Marinomonas mediterranea MMB-1: one gene and its partner. The protein of the gene in region 1 interacts with the protein of each later gene in a pairwise test. Links are inferred from orthologs where the notes say so. Each region holds a gene or a part of one and is shown on either strand. Other genes may lie near its edges.

Region 1 (9,069 bases):
GAAAACACTGAGATTGGGCACGGCGTGAAAATTGATAACCAAGTTCAAATTGCTCACAACGTGGTAATTGGGGATAATAGTGCTATTGCAGGCTGTGCCGCAGTCGCTGGAAGTACTTCGATAGGTAAAAATTGTACGATCGCTGGAGGCGTAGGCATTATCGGTCATCTTACAATAACAGATAATGTACATGTCACTGCGATGACATTAGTAAGTAAATCAATTCTTAAATCTGGCTCTTATTCATCAGGTACTGGGGTCGACTCCACCGATAAGTGGCGTCGTTCTGCCGCTAGATTTAGACGAATTGACGACATGGCCAAGCAGATTTCTGAATTGGAAAAACAAGTAAAAAAGCTTTTGACAGAAGGTTAATCTTAAATGATGGATGTGAATGAAATTCGCCGATATTTGCCTCACCGCTACCCGTTCTTGTTGGTAGACCGAGTAACAGAATTGAATCTAAATGATTCAATTGTTGCCTATAAAAATGTAACGGTGAACGAGCCTTTCTTTAATGGCCATTTCCCTGATCATCCTGTTATGCCTGGTGTATTGATCATTGAGGCAATGGCACAGGCAGCTGGTGTGTTAGGTTTCAAAACAATGGATAAAACGCCAGAAGACGGTTCTATTTATTACTTTGTTGGGGCTGATAACACTCGTTTCAAAAGGCCTGTAGTGCCTGGAGACCGTCTCCAACTAGAAGCGAAAATCGTGACAGAGCGCCGTGGAATCTGGAAGTTCGAATGTAAGGCAACGGTCGAAGGTGAGCTAGCATGTTCAGCGACAATTTTGTGTGCTGATAGGAAACGATAGTGTCGATACACCCTACTGCGATTGTTGATAGTAAAGCTGAAATTGACTCAACTGTCGAGATTGGGCCGTTTTGTATTATTGGTCCCGATGTAACGATAGATGCAGGAACAGAGGTTAAATCTCATGTGGTTATTAATGGCCACACGATGATCGGTAAAGATAATGAAATTTATCAGTTCGCTTCGGTAGGAGAAGCGAATCAAGATAAAAAATACAAAGGTGAACCTACTCGACTGGAGATCGGGGATCGCAATGTCATTCGAGAGAATGCAACGATTCATCGTGGAACGGTTCAGGATAACGGCGTCACGACGATAGGTCATGGCAACTTATTCATGGCAAGTACTCATGTTGGGCATGACTGCATTGTTGGCGACAATAATATACTCGCTAATTATGCAGCGCTAGCGGGCCATGTTTTTGTTGGTGATTCTGTTATTCTTGGTGGATATACTGGTATACATCAATTTTGTCAGGTTAACTCGTACAGTATGTGTGGTATGGGGTCGATGGTGACCAAAGATGTCCCTAGGTACGTTATGGTTTCAGGAAACCCATGCAAAGCTCACGGTATGAACTTCGAGGGAATGCGTCGACGAGGAGTGCCTGCTGACGTGATTAAAGCGTTAAGGCATGTCTATAAAATTGTATATAAAAAGGGCTTAACGCATGAGCAAGCCTTATCTGATATTCAAAACAGTGTGTTTTTTGAGATCCCTGAAGTAATGGCGTTTGTTGATTCGATTAAAGCCTCAAATAGAGGCATCGTTAGATAAAATCGGTTTTTACTTTCAGCCCCGATGGTATATGGAGAGATGATAGTCTTCGACTCAAATCTCTCATAGTATAGATACCTCGGGGCTTTTTAATGCCTATCTTTAAATGCTATTTTTAGCCTTTCTTTCTATTAAATCGTTGCTTAAGGGGTGTCGGTGAAAAGGTTTGTCATTGTTGCTGGTGAGGCGTCAGGTGATATTTTAGGCGCGAGCTTAATTCAACATTTAAAAGAACTTTACCCTGACGCTCAGTTTGAAGGCATTGGGGGGCCGCTCATGATTCAAGAGGGGCTTTTAAGTTTATATCCGATGGATCGACTCTCAGTAATGGGATTAGTCGAAGTGTTGGGGCGTCTAAGAGAGCTACTCAAGATTAGAAAGCACCTCTTTAATCATTGTGTTGAGACTTGTCCAGATGCGTTCATAGGCATAGATTCACCGGATTTTAATCTTCCTCTTGAACGCCGATTAAGAAATAAAGCGATTAAGACAGTTCACTATGTTAGCCCTTCAGTGTGGGCGTGGCGTCAGAAACGCATATTCAAAATCAAGAAATCTGTCGACTTGATGTTAGCCTTGTTTCCATTTGAAACGGGAATATACAAACAACATAATATCCCCGTGACGTGTGTTGGTCATACACTTGCGGATGAGATTCCACTTCATTCTGATAAAGTGCAGGCTCGCTTAGAGCTTGGCATTGACCTGGTAGACCATGAGCCTGTATTTGCCATTTTGCCGGGTTCTCGAAGAGGAGAGGTCGCGCGACTTGCCCCATTATTTGCTGAAACAATGAAACAGTTAAAGCAGGTTTGTCCTGATGCTAAATTTGTTCTGCCAGCAGCGAATGACGATCGTCGTAACCAAATCGAAGGCGTTCTTAGAGAGGCTGATATAGACGCACTTGTTGTAGATGGCCAATCGCGTACTGTGATGGCTGCAAGTGATGCGATATTATTGGCATCCGGTACTGCGGCGTTGGAAGCCATGCTGGTTAAGCGCCCAATGGTGGTTGCGTACCGATTTACGAAATTGACGTATGCAATTATGTCGCGGATGTTGAAGGTTCCATACGTATCATTGCCAAATTTATTAGCTAACCAAATGCTCGTTCCTGAGTTACTTCAAGACGACGCAACACCTGAGAATTTAGCCAATCATTTAATCGAAACGTGGGAGCATTTTTCTGAAGATGAGAGCGTTAGAGCGACCTATCTAAGTTTACATCACACGTTAAGGTTGAATGCTGGCGAAACTGCCGCCTTGGCGGTTCAGCATTTAATTGAAAAAAAATAATACCGGAGAAATGAGTGAGCATTGCTGCGCCTTTTGTGAGTGATCTTTATTTTGGGCATTTAGTTGCCGGCGTTGATGAAGCTGGACGTGGCCCTTTGGCGGGTGACGTTGTGGCCGCGGCTGTTATTCTTGATCCCGACCTAACCATTGACGGATTAAACGACTCAAAGAAATTATCAGAGAAGAAGAGGGAGCGTTTATATTCACAAATAATAGAAAAAGCCCTGTCATTCTCGATTGCTCGAGCCAGTGTTGCGGAAATCGATGAGCTGAATATTTTACACGCAAGTATGTTAGCGATGACCCGAGCGGTAAACAGTTTACCTGTACCCGCAGAACATGCGTTAATCGACGGCAATCGTATTCCTTTAGATTTGAAGTGCCCGGCGGAAGCAGTGGTAAAAGGCGATGCGAGACATCAAGCGATTGCAGCGGCCTCAATACTTGCGAAAGTAACAAGAGATCGAGAGATTGTGCTTATGGCTGAAAAGTACCCAGAATATGCGTTTGAAAAACATAAAGGTTACCCCACGGCAGTGCATTTGGACGCGATTAAGCAACACGGTGTTTGTGAAATACATCGAACCAGCTTCGGCCCAGTGAAACGGGCGCTTGACGGCTGTTGATAGGGTATTTTTAGCGAGTGTGACTGACCGCAAGGCCAGCGTATTTTTGTCAGTGAATATGATATATATCTGAACTATTTTTTTTAAGGTAGGTTAAATGTCTTCTTTTATACACCTAAGGCTACATACAGAGTTTTCTCTTGTAGATGGCCTAGTTAAAGTTAAAGGGCTGCTTGGTGAAACTGAAGCTCAAAAAATGCCTGCTGTTGCGATCACTGATGAAAATAACCTGTGTGGTTTTGTCCGTTTCTACAAAGGTGCAATGGACAAAGGCATTAAACCAATTTGTGGCGCGGATGTCATTTTAGAAGAGCAGGGAGAGGTAGAAGTCCGCACTCGTCTTACTTTGTTGGCAATGTCGAATAAAGGTTATAAAAATGTCATAGAAGTTATTTCTAAAGGCTATCAGCTAGGGCAGCATGAAGGTCGGCCAATTGTACAAAGAGCTTGGGTTGAGGAACATAGTGAAGATGTAATCGCCCTGTCGGGAGGCGTTCAAGGGGATATTGGCTTCCTTTTGAGTAAATACAAAACGGAAGAGGCAAAAAAATACCTAGACTACTGGATGTCTGTTTTTCCTGATCGTTTTTATTTAGAAATGGAACGTACCGCGAGGGCGGGAGAAGAAGACTATATTCATACCGTTATTCCGCTAGCGTCGGAAGCCTCTTGTCCTGTTGTGGCAACAAATGACGTGCGTTTTTTGAAAAAAGAGGATTTTGAGGCACATGAAGCGCGAGTATGTATTCACGATAGTGTTACGTTAGATGATCCTCGCCGAAAGCGTCGCTATTCCGAAGAGCAGTACTTCAAAAGTGCGGCTGAGATGGAAGCTGTTTTCGAAGACATTCCTGAAGCTCTTGAGAATACGGTGGAAATCGCAAAACGCTGTAATGTTGACGTTTTGTTGGGTAAGTACTTCCTCCCAGATTACCCCGTGCCTGATGGCATGACAATGGATGACTTTTTTAATGAGCTTTCTCATAAAGGTCTGCAAGACCGTTTAGAGGTCCTTATCAAAAAAGATGGCGACCGTATCGCCAACAGAAGACAAGAATACCTTGATCGACTTGATTTTGAGCTCAACATTATTAATCAGATGGGGTTTCCTGGTTACTTCCTGATCGTAATGGATTTCATTCAATGGGCTAAGGACAATGATATTCCTGTAGGCCCAGGACGGGGTTCTGGTGCTGGATCTTTAGTTGCATATGCGCTTAAAATCACGGATCTAGATCCGTTGGAATACGATCTTCTTTTCGAACGATTCTTGAACCCAGAACGTGTTTCTATGCCTGACTTTGATATCGACTTTTGTATGGAAAATCGAGACAAGGTTATTGATTATGTTGCGCGTACGTACGGTCGTGATGCGGTATCTCAAATTATTACCTTTGGTGCGATGGCGGCTAAGGCGGTGGTTCGTGACGTTGCTCGTGTTCAAGGTAAGCCTTACAGCCTAGGTGATAAACTATCTAAATTGATACCGTTTGAAATTGGTATGACCTTGAAAAAGGCGCTAGAAGAAGAACCTGCGTTAGTTGAGTTTATTGAAGGTGATGAAGAGGCTGCCGACGTAATGGAAATGGCCTTTTCTCTTGAAGGCGTTGTTCGTAACTTTGGTAAACATGCGGGTGGTGTGGTTATCGCGCCAACCAAATTAACGGATTTTGCGCCGCTCTATTGTGAAGAAGATGGTAGCGGTTTGGTCACCCAATATGACAAAAACGATGTTGAGGAAGCGGGTCTCGTTAAGTTCGACTTCTTAGGACTAAAAACGCTAACTGTTGTAGATTGGGCGCTGGGTAATATTAATGCACTTCACGCCAAAGAAGGTAAGCCGCCACTTGATATCGCTTTAATAGATCTTGAGGACAAATCCACCTACGATCTGTTACAACGCGCTGAGACGACCGCGGTATTTCAGCTGGAATCGCGAGGAATGAAAGAGCTGATTAAAAAGCTTTTGCCATCACGATTCGAAGATATTATCGCATTGGTTGCCTTGTATCGTCCGGGGCCATTGGGGTCGGGCATGGTGGACGACTTTATAAACCGTAAGCACGGACGCGCAGAGCTGGCGTTTCCGCATCCAGACTATCAACATGATGACCTCATTCCTGTGCTGGAACCCACCTATGGCATTATCTTGTATCAAGAACAGGTAATGCAGATTGCGCAGGTATTGGCAAAGTTCTCGCTTGGTGGAGCAGACTTGCTTCGTCGAGCAATGGGTAAGAAAAAGCCTGAAGTAATGGCAGAGCAGCGCCTGATTTTTATGGAAGGCGCAGCAAAAAATAATATTGATAAAGACCTTGGCGGTAACATCTTCGATTTGATGGAGAAGTTTGCTGGATACGGTTTTAACAAATCTCACTCCGCCGCTTATGCTTTGGTGTCGTATCAGACAGCATGGTTAAAAAATCATTACCCTGCGCCGTTTATGGCGGCGGTACTTTCTGCCGATATGCAGAATACCGATAAGATCGTTATTTTCATTGAAGAGTGTCGGGCTATGAAGCTGACACTTGAGCTTCCTAACGTGAATGAGTCGGTTTATAAATTTACCGTTAACGAAGCCGGTGCTGTTGTTTATGGCTTAGGTGCCATTAAAGGGGTGGGCGAGGGGCCAATTGAAGCGATTGTTGAAGCTAGACAAGACGGCCCGTTCGAACACATTTTCGATTTCTGTCAGCGTGTGGGTCGAAAAGTAAATAAACGTGTTATGGAAGCATTGGTCCGCTCTGGCGCATTTGACACGATCGGCCCAAATAGAGCGACATTGTTTGCAAGCATTGATGAGGCACTAAAACGTGCTGATCAAAATGCTAAAAACGAAGATGCAGGCATGATGGATTTATTTGGCGTCGCCGTCGAAGAGTCTACTGAAAACGCCTATGACGAGATAGGCATTCAACATGAGTGGGCTGGCCGTCAGCGCCTAGACGGCGAAAAGGATACATTAGGTCTTTATGTGACGGGTCACCCAATCGACGACTATGAAAAAGAACTTCGTCGCTTTGTTCGTTCTAGAATTGTTGATATTCAGCCTAAGCGCGATACTCAAGTATTGGCTGGTTTGATTGTAGATATGCGTGTTACTAAGAGTAAGCGTGGCGGAAATATTGCCTTCATGACATTGGATGACCGTTCTGCTCGAATAGAAGTAACGGTTTTTCCTGATAACTATGAGACGTTTAAAAGCGTGATGTTGGCTGACGAAGTTGTTGTAGTTGAAGGTGAAGTCAGTATTGACGAATTCCGAGGCGGTCAAAAGGTGATTGCTCGCAATGTGTTGAGTATGGCTCAGGCGCGTGTTCGATATGTTGAGGCGCTTCGAATTGATTGGAAAGAAACGAATATTACACCGTCAGATATTGCCCAACTGGCGCAAAAGATGGCACCGTATAAGGGGGATGGATGTGATGTTGTTATTGGTTTCGACACAGATCAGGCTCTTGGTGATGTTCGTCTGGGGCCCGCGTGGAAAATTCGCCCAGATGATGAATTAATTCACGAGTTACAGAAACAATACGGTAAACAAAATGTGCAGTTGGTGTATACTTAGCCCCATTTTAGAATTTCTATAATACGCACAGCGGATATCGCGTGTGAAAAGGGTGCTTGTGAAGCGGGTATCCGATAAAATTACGACAAACAAATAGTAGTGTATTTATAATGAATCTAGATTATTTACCTTTTGAGCAGCCGATTGCTGAGCTCGAACAGAAAATTGAAGAGTTACGATTGGTCGGAAACGACAATGAGCTGAATATTAGTGATGAGATCAGTCGTTTAGAAGATAAAAAGATCGCATTGACTCAGAGTTTATTTAGTAATCTTGGCGCATGGGAAGTTTCACAATTAGCTCGTCACCCAAAGCGCCCTTACACGTTAGATTACATTAAACACGCTTTCACTGATTTTGAGGAAATGCACGGCGACCGTCATTATGCGGATGATCGCGCCATTGTTGGTGGTATCGCTCGTCTAGATGGCCGTCCTGTTATGGTTATCGGGCATCAGAAAGGTCGTGAAGTTAAAGAGAAAGTCTTGCGCAACTTTGGTATGCCTCGCCCTGAGGGATATAGAAAAGCATTGCGTTTGATGGAGACGGCTGAACGTTTCAAAATGCCAATAGTGACATTGATTGACACACCTGGAGCCTACCCTGGCATTGGTGCCGAGGAACGTGGTCAAAGTGAAGCCATTGCATACAATTTAGCGGTCATGTCTCGACTTAAAACACCTATTATTTCGACGGTAATCGGCGAAGGTGGTTCTGGTGGCGCATTGGCTATCGGTGTGTGTGACGAGCTTATGATGCTTCAATACGGCACTTACTCTGTTATTTCTCCGGAAGGTTGCGCATCCATTCTTTGGAAAAGTGCTGAGCGTGCATCGGACGCAGCGAAAGCAATGGGCATTACCGCTGACAGATTGAAAGAGCTTGGGCTGGTGGATACTATTATCCAGGAGCCTCTTGGTGGCGCTCATATCAATCATGAATCTATTGCACAGAGTTACAAAGAGAACGTACTAGAAGCGTTAGACAGAATGGAAGCTTTGTCTGAAGATGAACTTCTTGAACGCCGCTACAAGCGACTTATGGCATACGGGCTTTAATACAACTGAGATCTTTGCACGACGACAGCATGCAAAGGCTTAAAGCTCAGTAGTCTAGCTTTTCATATTTAGTAGGATTGCTAGTCGGTTTGTCTTTTGAAAACCTCTCATTTACTCTGATATAGAGAACAAATGAGAGGTTTTTTTGTGTTTTTCTCTGGAGCAATTAAATTTTTGGTTGGGTTGAATGGCTGTGTTGACGCTGGATCTTAATGCTTTAAAGCAATTTTTACCGAGAGAAAACAATCGTGCCGTAACGATTTGGGTTGCCTATAGCGGCGGTTTGGATTCTGAAGCATTATTGCATTTGGTTGCGTCAGAGTTGGAATCAATCGAGTCTTTGTATAAAGGTATTCGGTTAAGCGCGATTCATGTTCATCATGGCGTGAGCGAACATGCAGATTCATGGGTGGAGCATTGTAAAACATCGTGCGCGGCGTTAGGAATTCCACTCATTGTCGAAAAGGTAGTGATCGAGGGCGTTGCATCGTTTGAAAACGCTGCCAGAGAGGCGCGATATGAAGTCTTTAGAAAACACCTTCAAATGAATGATATTCTTCTTCAAGCCCATCATGCCAATGATCAAGCAGAAACCGTATTGTTTCGTTTGGAACGTGGTACTGGCTTGAAGGGTCTTGGTGGCATCCCATCTAGTCGTCCTCTAGCGGATGCTATTATTTATCGTCCTTTGCTCAATTGTTCTAGGTTTCATATCGAACAGTATGCCTATTCATGCAATTTGAAGTGGATTGAAGACGAGTCCAATCAAGATCAGGCTTATCGACGGAATTTTTTACGACATAGCGTGATCAACCCATGGCAAAATAATAATCCAGATATCTCGATTAGGTTGGCGGCCAATGCGTCACGTATTCAAAAAGAATGGCAGGTAGTGTCTCGTTTAGTCGGTCAAGCGCTAAACTCTA
Region 2 (7,822 bases), 1.8 Mb from region 1 along the record:
ATTAACGGATCATCTTGAAAAACGACACTTGTACCTTGAAGGGACTGAGCTGCTGATCTTGGATGAAGCAGATCGTATGTTGGATCTAGGTTTTGCGGATTCAATGCGCGCAATCAATAACGCCGCAAGCCATCGTCAGCGTCAAACACTTTTCTTCTCTGCAACATTGGATAACACCGACGTGAGTGTGATTGCAGAAGAGCTATTACGAGAGCCTTCTCGTGTTGCTGTGGGTCATGGTACCGATCAACACCAAGATATTTCTCAACACGTATTCTTGTGTGATCACTTAGATCACAAAGAAGCGTTGCTGAAGCACCTTGTGTCTAATGCTGAATTAAAGCAAGGCATCGTGTTCACCGCGACCAAACAAGATACCGTGCGTTTGTCTGAATTGGTCACATCCTGGGGCTATACCTCAGAAGCGCTGAGTGGCGATTTAAGCCAAAGCGCTCGTAATAGCGTCATGGAAAACTTCTCTCGTGGTAAGTTTCAAATCTTAGTGAGCACCGACATTGCCTCTCGTGGTTTAGACATCGCCGCGGTATCGCATGTCTTTAACTTTGATGTGCCAAACCCCGCTGAAGAGTTTGTGCACCGCACCGGTCGAACAGGTCGTGCTGGCTTTAAGGGCGACGCCTATACCTTTGTTGGGCCAAAAGACTGGTACAACTTTAAAGCGGTTGAGGAGTTCCTAAAAATACAATTTACGACCGAGCAGGTCGAAGGCTTGGAGCCAAGCTTTAAAGGATTAAAAGCGAAGAAAACGGGGGCGAAAGCGGCGAATAGGAAAGGGCAAAAAGCGAAGCCTAAAAAAGCAGATAACCGTCAGGCTAAGCGTAAGTCATCAAAAACCGTCGTGCATGATAATCGTCAAGATGGTTTTGAACCGTTTAAATTACCTAAGAAAAAACTCAATCCAGCCGATAATGATGAGAGTTAGCCCAATTTTCTCAATCTAAGTACCTGTATTGTGAAGTGAGCTATACTCAATTCAAATTGTATTGAATTATGTTGTTTCAATTTTGTCTTGTTATGCGCATTAAGGAGTTACGTTTATTAATCGTTTGCCCCCGTTAAATTCACTTAAATGCTTCGAATCGGCTGCACGTCACGGAAGCTTTAATCGTGCTGCGAACGAGCTAAACGTGACACCTTCCGCAATTAGCCACCAAATTAAAGGGTTGGAGAGCTTTTTGGGGATTGAGCTTTTTAGGCGCACGAAGCGAAAAGTTATTTTGACCGAAGCTGGAGAACAGTATATTGGTCCAATTAAAAGCATCTTCGAGCAATTAGAAAGCGCGACCGCCGATTTAAAGAGTGCGCAAAAGGGCGGTTACCTGAGCCTTGCCGTAGCGCCTGCCTTTTTGACTCGTTGGCTCATGCCGAGAATGGAATCGTTTCAGGCTCAATATCCAGATATTGAATTGGAGATCACCTCGTCGATGGGTGCGGTTGGCCTCTCTAATTCAGACATCGACATGGCGATTTATTTCGGCAATGGTGAATGGGACGATCTCGAAGTGCATTACCTTCGACCTATTTCACTTGCACCCGTATGCAGTCCAAAACTCATTAAACCGAATCAACCAATCAACACGCCAGAAGACATGCGTTTTTATCCTTTGCTGCACGTCAGTAAGCGCAGAGATGAGTGGCATGATTGGTTAAAGCAAAATGACGTTGATCCTAAGTTTTTCCGTCGTGGTCTGATGTTATCAAGTGGTTCATTGACCGCAGGTGCTGCGGCTCAGGGGCTAGGGATTTCGCTTGCTGACTCAGGGCTATTGAGTGAAGAGATTAAATCGGGTGAGCTGATTTTACTGTTCGATCATCATTTAAGAACCAATCGTTCCTTCTACTTAGTGTACGAAAAACGTCGCGCGGTAACACCTGCGATGGCTGCGTTTAAGGAATGGTTGATGGAAGAAACTCGAAAAGAAAACGTTGTTGCGGATATTGAGGCAAGTAAAAAGTAGGCGGATGTGCTGCTTGGCTGCTTTGGCCTTATTAGGGCTGCTTGCTTCATGTAAGCCGCCCTAATAAGTGCTCTTATTTATCGCTCTAGCGACTTTTACCCACCAACGACGTTCACCAGTAGCGTCACCTTATCGCCAGGCTGTACGTACTTTTTAGAGGAAACCTTCGGGTTCCATTTGCGGATATCATTTAAAGACACTTTGAACTTGCTTGCGACACGTGCAAGAGAGTCGCCTGAGCGCAGTGTGTACACAACTTTCTTAATGACACTCTTACGACCGTTGGTTTTAGCGGTCGCCTTGTTGCTCGCTTTTACCCAAACGACAAGTCGTTTACCGGGGTGAAGTGGGTCGCCTAGTCCCATGCTGTTCCAGCGCGCGAGCGTCTTAGAATCTGTGTTGTACTGTTTTGCTATCTTCCACAAACTGTCGCCAGCTTGAACGGTATAGTTAAGCTTTGTTCTGCTTCTAGAAGGCGATCGAGATTGCTTAGTAAGCAGTCGTTGATGAGAGCTCAATGTATAGCTTTCGATCTTATTACCCGCGACAGGAATCATCAATTGCTGACCAACGCGGATAAGTGACGATGAAATTTTGTTTACATCCTGCAAGACGTCTACGGTCGTATTGTGGGATTTGGCAACGCCTAGCAGGTTATCACCGGCTTTTACGGTATAACGAACCCATGTAACGCGGTCTTTAGGGGTAATCGAAGCCAGTTTTGTTCGGAACTCTTTTGCTTTCGAAATAGGCACCAATAATCGATGAGGTCCGTCTGGAGCAGTGGCCCATTGGTTGAATCCTGGGTTCAGCAGATAGATCTCGTCGATGCTAATGTCAGCCATGTTAGCGGCTTGCGCTAAATCAATCTGGCCGCCAATGTTAACCTCTTCAAAGTACGGCTTATTGGCGATGAAGTACGTTTCATAGCTGTATTTTTTAGGGTCTTTAATGATCTTAGCGAGAGCCAGTAGTTTCGGTACGTAGGCTCGTGTTTCTTTTGGTAGGTCGAGAGACCAAAAATCAGTCGGTTTGCCTGCTTTTTTGTTTTTACGAATGGCACGCATGACGGTGCCTTCACCGGAGTTATAAGACGCTAGTGCGTGTAACCAGTTGCCATCAAACATTCGGCTTAGCTTAGTTAAGTAAGCGATTGCTGCTTTTGTCGACAAGGTTATGTCGCGTCGACCGTCGTACCACCAGTTTTGGTCAAGGCCATAGATTTGACCTGTTGATGGAATAAATTGCCAAGGGCCTGATGCTCGGCCATGGCTGTAGCCAAATGGGTCGAACCCACTTTCAACAATCGGAAGAAGCGCAATTTCCAATGGTAGATTGGCTTTTTCCAATTCTTCGACGATGAAATAAAGATAACGCTCGCCACGTTTTGAAACGCGAGTTAGATAATTGGGGTGTGAGCTGTACCAACGAAGTTGTGAGCGAAGGCGTGGTTCATCAACATCAAGGTTAAGTTCGTATCCTGCTCGGATACGCTCCCAAATGTCTTTGGGAGGCAGTGGCTTAGCTGGCTCTACGGCAACTTCAGGTTGTTGAGAGGTTTCTTTGTCAACCTGTTGTTCAGTTTCGCTTTCAGGGCCAGACTTGTCTGCGACCGTTGGAACGCTGTCAATCAAGCCTTCTGCTTCGGTATCCGTGCCACCTATATTGGCATTGTTTATTTCAGACGTTGCGGTGTTTGATTCCGCGTTAGCCAGCTCGCTTTCGGTTGTATCGTTGCCTTTTTTGACGAGCCCCTGACAACCTGAAAGTAATATGCTTAATAAGAATACGCCTAAAATGTTTTTGATCATGAAATGCACAATTTTTGGTTAAAGTGAGCGAGATTTTATCTCGCTGGTTGCGAACGTCAACTAAAATACGCCAACTGGCTCAAATAGCGGTAAAAATCTTCTAAAATAAGTCTTTTGCTCTGCGAATTTGAGCAAATGCCCCTGCTGGTGTGTAATCCGGTGTTTGATTTAATTGATGCGCAGCCGCGTCGACAACAGTGGGTACTGAGGATCTAAAAAATGGATTGGTTGCCAGTTCTAGTTCAAGCGTAGTGGGAAGAGTCGGTGCGACGAACCCTCTTAGCTCTTGGCAAGAGGCCTCACTGTCGATCAGTCGCTGATTAGTTGGCTCCAACGACTTGGCGAACTTATAATTGGCCAGTGAATATTCGTGCGTGCCATACATAAGGGTTTCTGGTGCAAGCGTACCGATTCTGGAAAGTGAGGCGTGCATTTGTTCTGGAGTGCCTTCCATTAAGCGTCCACATCCGCCTCTAAAAACCGTGTCGCCACAGAAGATAAGAGAGTGGTCAGCGTCTTGGCTGACAAAGCAAATATGGTCTAAGGTGTGTCCCGGTGTTTCCCAAACCGTTAAATCGAGGTCAAAGATACGGACGGTGTCACCTTCTTTAACGGGGTGGGACACCAATTTTGGATGTAGATGTTCTGGACCATAGATGGGACAGGTAAACTGGCATTTTAGCGCCAAAATACCATTGGTGTGATCCCAGTGATGATGAGTAACGATAATACCTTTAATCGTTAGATTGTGCTTCGCACAGTGTGTTTGAACCGGCTTGGCATCGCCAGGATCTACGACCCAAACATCAGAACTATCATTATCCTGGATTAACCAGATATAATTATCCTCAAGTGAGGGAAGCGGGTAAATCGTCATATTGTTGTTTCTCTCGACTAAACTTATGCATTAGCTCGCATCTTTAAATAAGGTGCATATAACAACACTAAAGAGCAATATTGTATGTTGGATGACCAATCAAGACAATTTTTCCAGCAGTGGTATCAAACGTCGCTTGGTGAGCAGCTACTAAAACGAGAGATTCAGGCGATAAATGAAGAGATGGATCATGGCGTAGGGTACTACCTGTCGATCCAAACGCCTTTAAAAGCGCTCGATATTACAAACCATAGGATGCGTGAGGCATTTCATATTGCTCCAACGTTAGAATTGGGCGCTCCGGATTCGAGCATCATTGCGCGTTCAAGTGAATTACCGCTTGAGGGCGATGGCGTTGATCTTCATGTATTACATCACACATTAGATGTATCGCTTGAGCCTCATGATGATTTGCGTGAGGCCGCGCGAACGCTTTTACCAAGTGGTAAGCTGATTATCGTTGGGTTTAACCCATGGAGTATGTGGGGAATAAGGCGCGTGTTTTCTAAGCGTAAAAAAGCCCCGTGGTGTGGTCGCTTTATTAGCCATGCTCGATTAGAGGATTGGTTGAAAGTGGCGGGACTGACACTTGAGAAACGCCAGTTTATTTCCTATGCCCCACCTGTGCAGTCAGATAAGTGGCGTAGTCGCTTTCACTGGCTTGGTCAGTATTTTAAATTTTTAAAGCTGCCATTTGGTGGTGTTTACATATTGACAGTCACAAAAGAAACAAAGCGATTTATACCGATTAAACCAAGATGGAGAGGTGCTCGTGTTCGAGTAACGCCTCTCACTAAACCGACAATAAAAGAGATTTCAGATTGAAAGAAGTAACAATCTATACTGATGGCGCATGTAAAGGGAACCCCGGAATTGGTGGGTGGGGCGCTTGGTTAACCTTCGGGCAGCACGAAAAAAAAATGTGCGGCGGTGAGCACGATACCACTAATAATCGCATGGAATTAATGGGTGCGATTGAAGGCTTGAAAGCGTTAAAGGAATCTTGTGTTGTGACACTTTATACGGATTCTTCTTACGTTCAAAAAGGTATTACGCAATGGTTAGCAGGCTGGAAGAAGAAAGGTTGGAAAACCGCTTCAAAACAACCCGTTAAGAATCAAGATTTATGGCAGAGCTTAGACAGCGAATGCCAGCGCCATGATGTGACTTGGAAGTGGGTAAAGGGCCATGCTGGCATTGAAGGCAACGAAATTGCCGATCAATTAGCAAACCAAGGTATCGATGAGTTGAGAGCGAAGGGCTAAACAGATGAGACAAGTCGTACTGGATACGGAAACAACGGGCATCGACCCCAAACAAGGCCACCGAATTATTGAAATTGGGTGTGTTGAGATGATTGGGCGTAAGCTCACCAAGCGTCATTTTCATGTTTACATCAACCCCGATAGAGAAGTCGAAGAAGAAGCGTTTCAGGTTCACGGAATCAGCAATGAGTTTCTGGCTGATAAGCCGCGCTTCCATGAGATCGCCCAAGAGTTTCTGGACTTTATCCGAGGGGCGGAACTTATTATTCATAACGCACCTTTTGACGTCGGCTTTATGGATCATGAATTCTCCATGCTTGGGAACTTCCCTAAAACAAGGGATGTTTGTGAAATCTTCGATAGCTTGGTTTTTGCACGTAAAAAGCATCCGGGCGCGAAAAACAACTTGGACGCATTGTGCCGCCGTTATGGCATAGATAATTCGCATCGTGAACTGCATGGCGCACTGCTTGACTCCGAAATCCTAGCAGATGTTTATTTGCTTATGACGGGTGGGCAAACCAGTCTAGGCTTATCAATGAATGACGGTAGCGAAGGCGGCGATTCGGACAATGTGGGCGAGATTCGCAGACTGTCTCCAGATAGACCTATGTTAAAAGTATTGCGTGCGAACGAGACTGAAATGGCCGCTCATGAAGAGCGTTTGGACCTAATCGATAAAAAATCAGGTCAGTCTCTTTGGAGAAGTTAACCTCGACAGTTTAGGCTTTTCTTTTTTATTTCAGAGTCCTATTTGGTGTTTAAGACGGAGAAACGCGCTTTATAACGCGTTTCTCGTTGTCTGTTGAGTCGGAAAAGCATGAGAGCGTTGGGTGTTTACCTCGGTTGCAAAAATTGGCAGCCTTGTATCGGGTTGTACTTTCATCAGGATAAAATCCATTAAGGCATAAAGCTGCTCGCGATTCGCTGGCGTCGCGCTAACAACGCTACAGTTCGGGTCAAAAAAGCTCATAGAGTTGTCTGCTTCCTTCATCAATCCCATGGCGTGGCTTTTGCTTTCTATAATAAACACCTGTTCAATCGGTGCATTATCCACGATAGATTCCAGTTCTTTATTAAATAACGGTTCTTCCTCACGAGGTAAACGGTGCCTTAGCGCTTGGTCGCCGCATTAGTCGATTTATCTCAGAGCATCTGATGATAACCACTTCTTTGTTGCTCGCTTTCTAGATAGGTTATTTTTTGGGTAAGCGATCTCTTAAATAAGTGTCTTAACCGTAAGAAACGTTCCCTAGATTTTATAATTTTTTTAGAGAGGCTACTTTCTAAGAAAAAACATCGACGCTTTCTGAGAAAAAACCGGCAAGCGAGGGGCGAGTGTCGCCAATTTGTTTGCTTCCTAACGCAAATTGAAGAACTAATATCTCCCCTTAGGGACAACCATCGGTGTACCCGAAATAGGGTCTTTTATGATGACGGATCGCAAGCCAAATACATTTTCGATAAGGGTTTCGTTGACAATGTCGTTAGGGTTGCCCGTGGCGATGATGCGTCCTGATTTCATCGCAATAAGATGATCAGCATAGCGACAGGCGTGATTGAGGTCGTGAAGCACAGCAACCAATGTACGTCCGTTTTTTAAATTAAGGTCTTTAAAAAGATCTAATAGCTCGATTTGGTGAGCGATGTCTAGATAGGTCGTCGGTTCATCTAGAAGCAGCAGTGGCGTTTCTTGTGCTAATGCCATTGCGACCCAGACCCGTTGCCTTTGCCCGCCTGACAGCTGATCTACCTGTTGAGAGGCGAACTGAGCCGTGTCTGTTACGTCCAACGCTAGGTTCACAGCTCGTTGATCTTCTTCGCTCCATGGTTGAAACCACTTTTGGTGAGGGTATCGGCCTCGCGCGACAAGGTCGGTCACTTTAATCC

What was found.
Region 2: the proteins of dnaE (region 1) and dnaQ interact in binary tests that used the Escherichia coli proteins (3 or more experiments, as listed by UniProt). The link is inferred for Marinomonas mediterranea MMB-1 from one-to-one orthologs.

The regions. Positions count from the first base shown.
Region 1 is NC_015276.1:1,290,972-1,300,040, forward strand. What follows is about bases 3,226-7,285. They hold dnaE (DNA polymerase III subunit alpha), read left to right. Parts: upstream 3,226-3,614; coding sequence 3,615-7,085; downstream 7,086-7,285. Other genes in these bases: rnhB (ribonuclease HII), read left to right, coding at 3,226-3,517; accA (acetyl-CoA carboxylase carboxyl transferase subunit alpha), read left to right, coding at 7,196-7,285. Outside these bases: lpxD (UDP-3-O-(3-hydroxymyristoyl)glucosamine N-acyltransferase), read left to right, coding at 1-375; 3-hydroxyacyl-ACP dehydratase FabZ, read left to right, coding at 382-819; lpxA (acyl-ACP--UDP-N-acetylglucosamine O-acyltransferase), read left to right, coding at 819-1,595; lpxB (lipid-A-disaccharide synthase), read left to right, coding at 1,752-2,891; more of rnhB, read left to right, coding at 2,906-3,225; more of accA, read left to right, coding at 7,286-8,143; tRNA lysidine(34) synthetase TilS, read left to right, coding at 8,331-9,069. UniProt on the Escherichia coli protein: DNA polymerase III is a complex, multichain enzyme responsible for most of the replicative synthesis in bacteria. This DNA polymerase also exhibits 3' to 5' exonuclease activity. The alpha chain is the DNA polymerase catalytic subunit.
Region 2 is NC_015276.1:3,103,716-3,111,537, reverse strand. What follows is about bases 4,978-7,790. They hold dnaQ (DNA polymerase III subunit epsilon), read left to right. Parts: upstream 4,978-5,936; coding sequence 5,937-6,644; downstream 6,645-7,790. Other genes in these bases: MARME_RS14225 (ABC transporter ATP-binding protein), read right to left, coding at 7,311-7,790; MARME_RS14230 (hypothetical protein), read right to left, coding at 6,714-6,989; rnhA (ribonuclease HI), read left to right, coding at 5,489-5,932; MARME_RS14245 (class I SAM-dependent methyltransferase), read left to right, coding at 4,978-5,492. In the rest of the region: MARME_RS14265 (DEAD/DEAH box helicase), read left to right, coding at 1-943; transcriptional regulator GcvA, read left to right, coding at 1,068-1,979; MARME_RS14255 (lytic transglycosylase), read right to left, coding at 2,075-3,790; gloB (hydroxyacylglutathione hydrolase), read right to left, coding at 3,891-4,667; more of MARME_RS14245, read left to right, coding at 4,752-4,977; more of MARME_RS14225, read right to left, coding at 7,791-7,822. UniProt on the Escherichia coli protein: DNA polymerase III is a complex, multichain enzyme responsible for most of the replicative synthesis in bacteria. The epsilon subunit contain the editing function and is a proofreading 3'-5' exonuclease.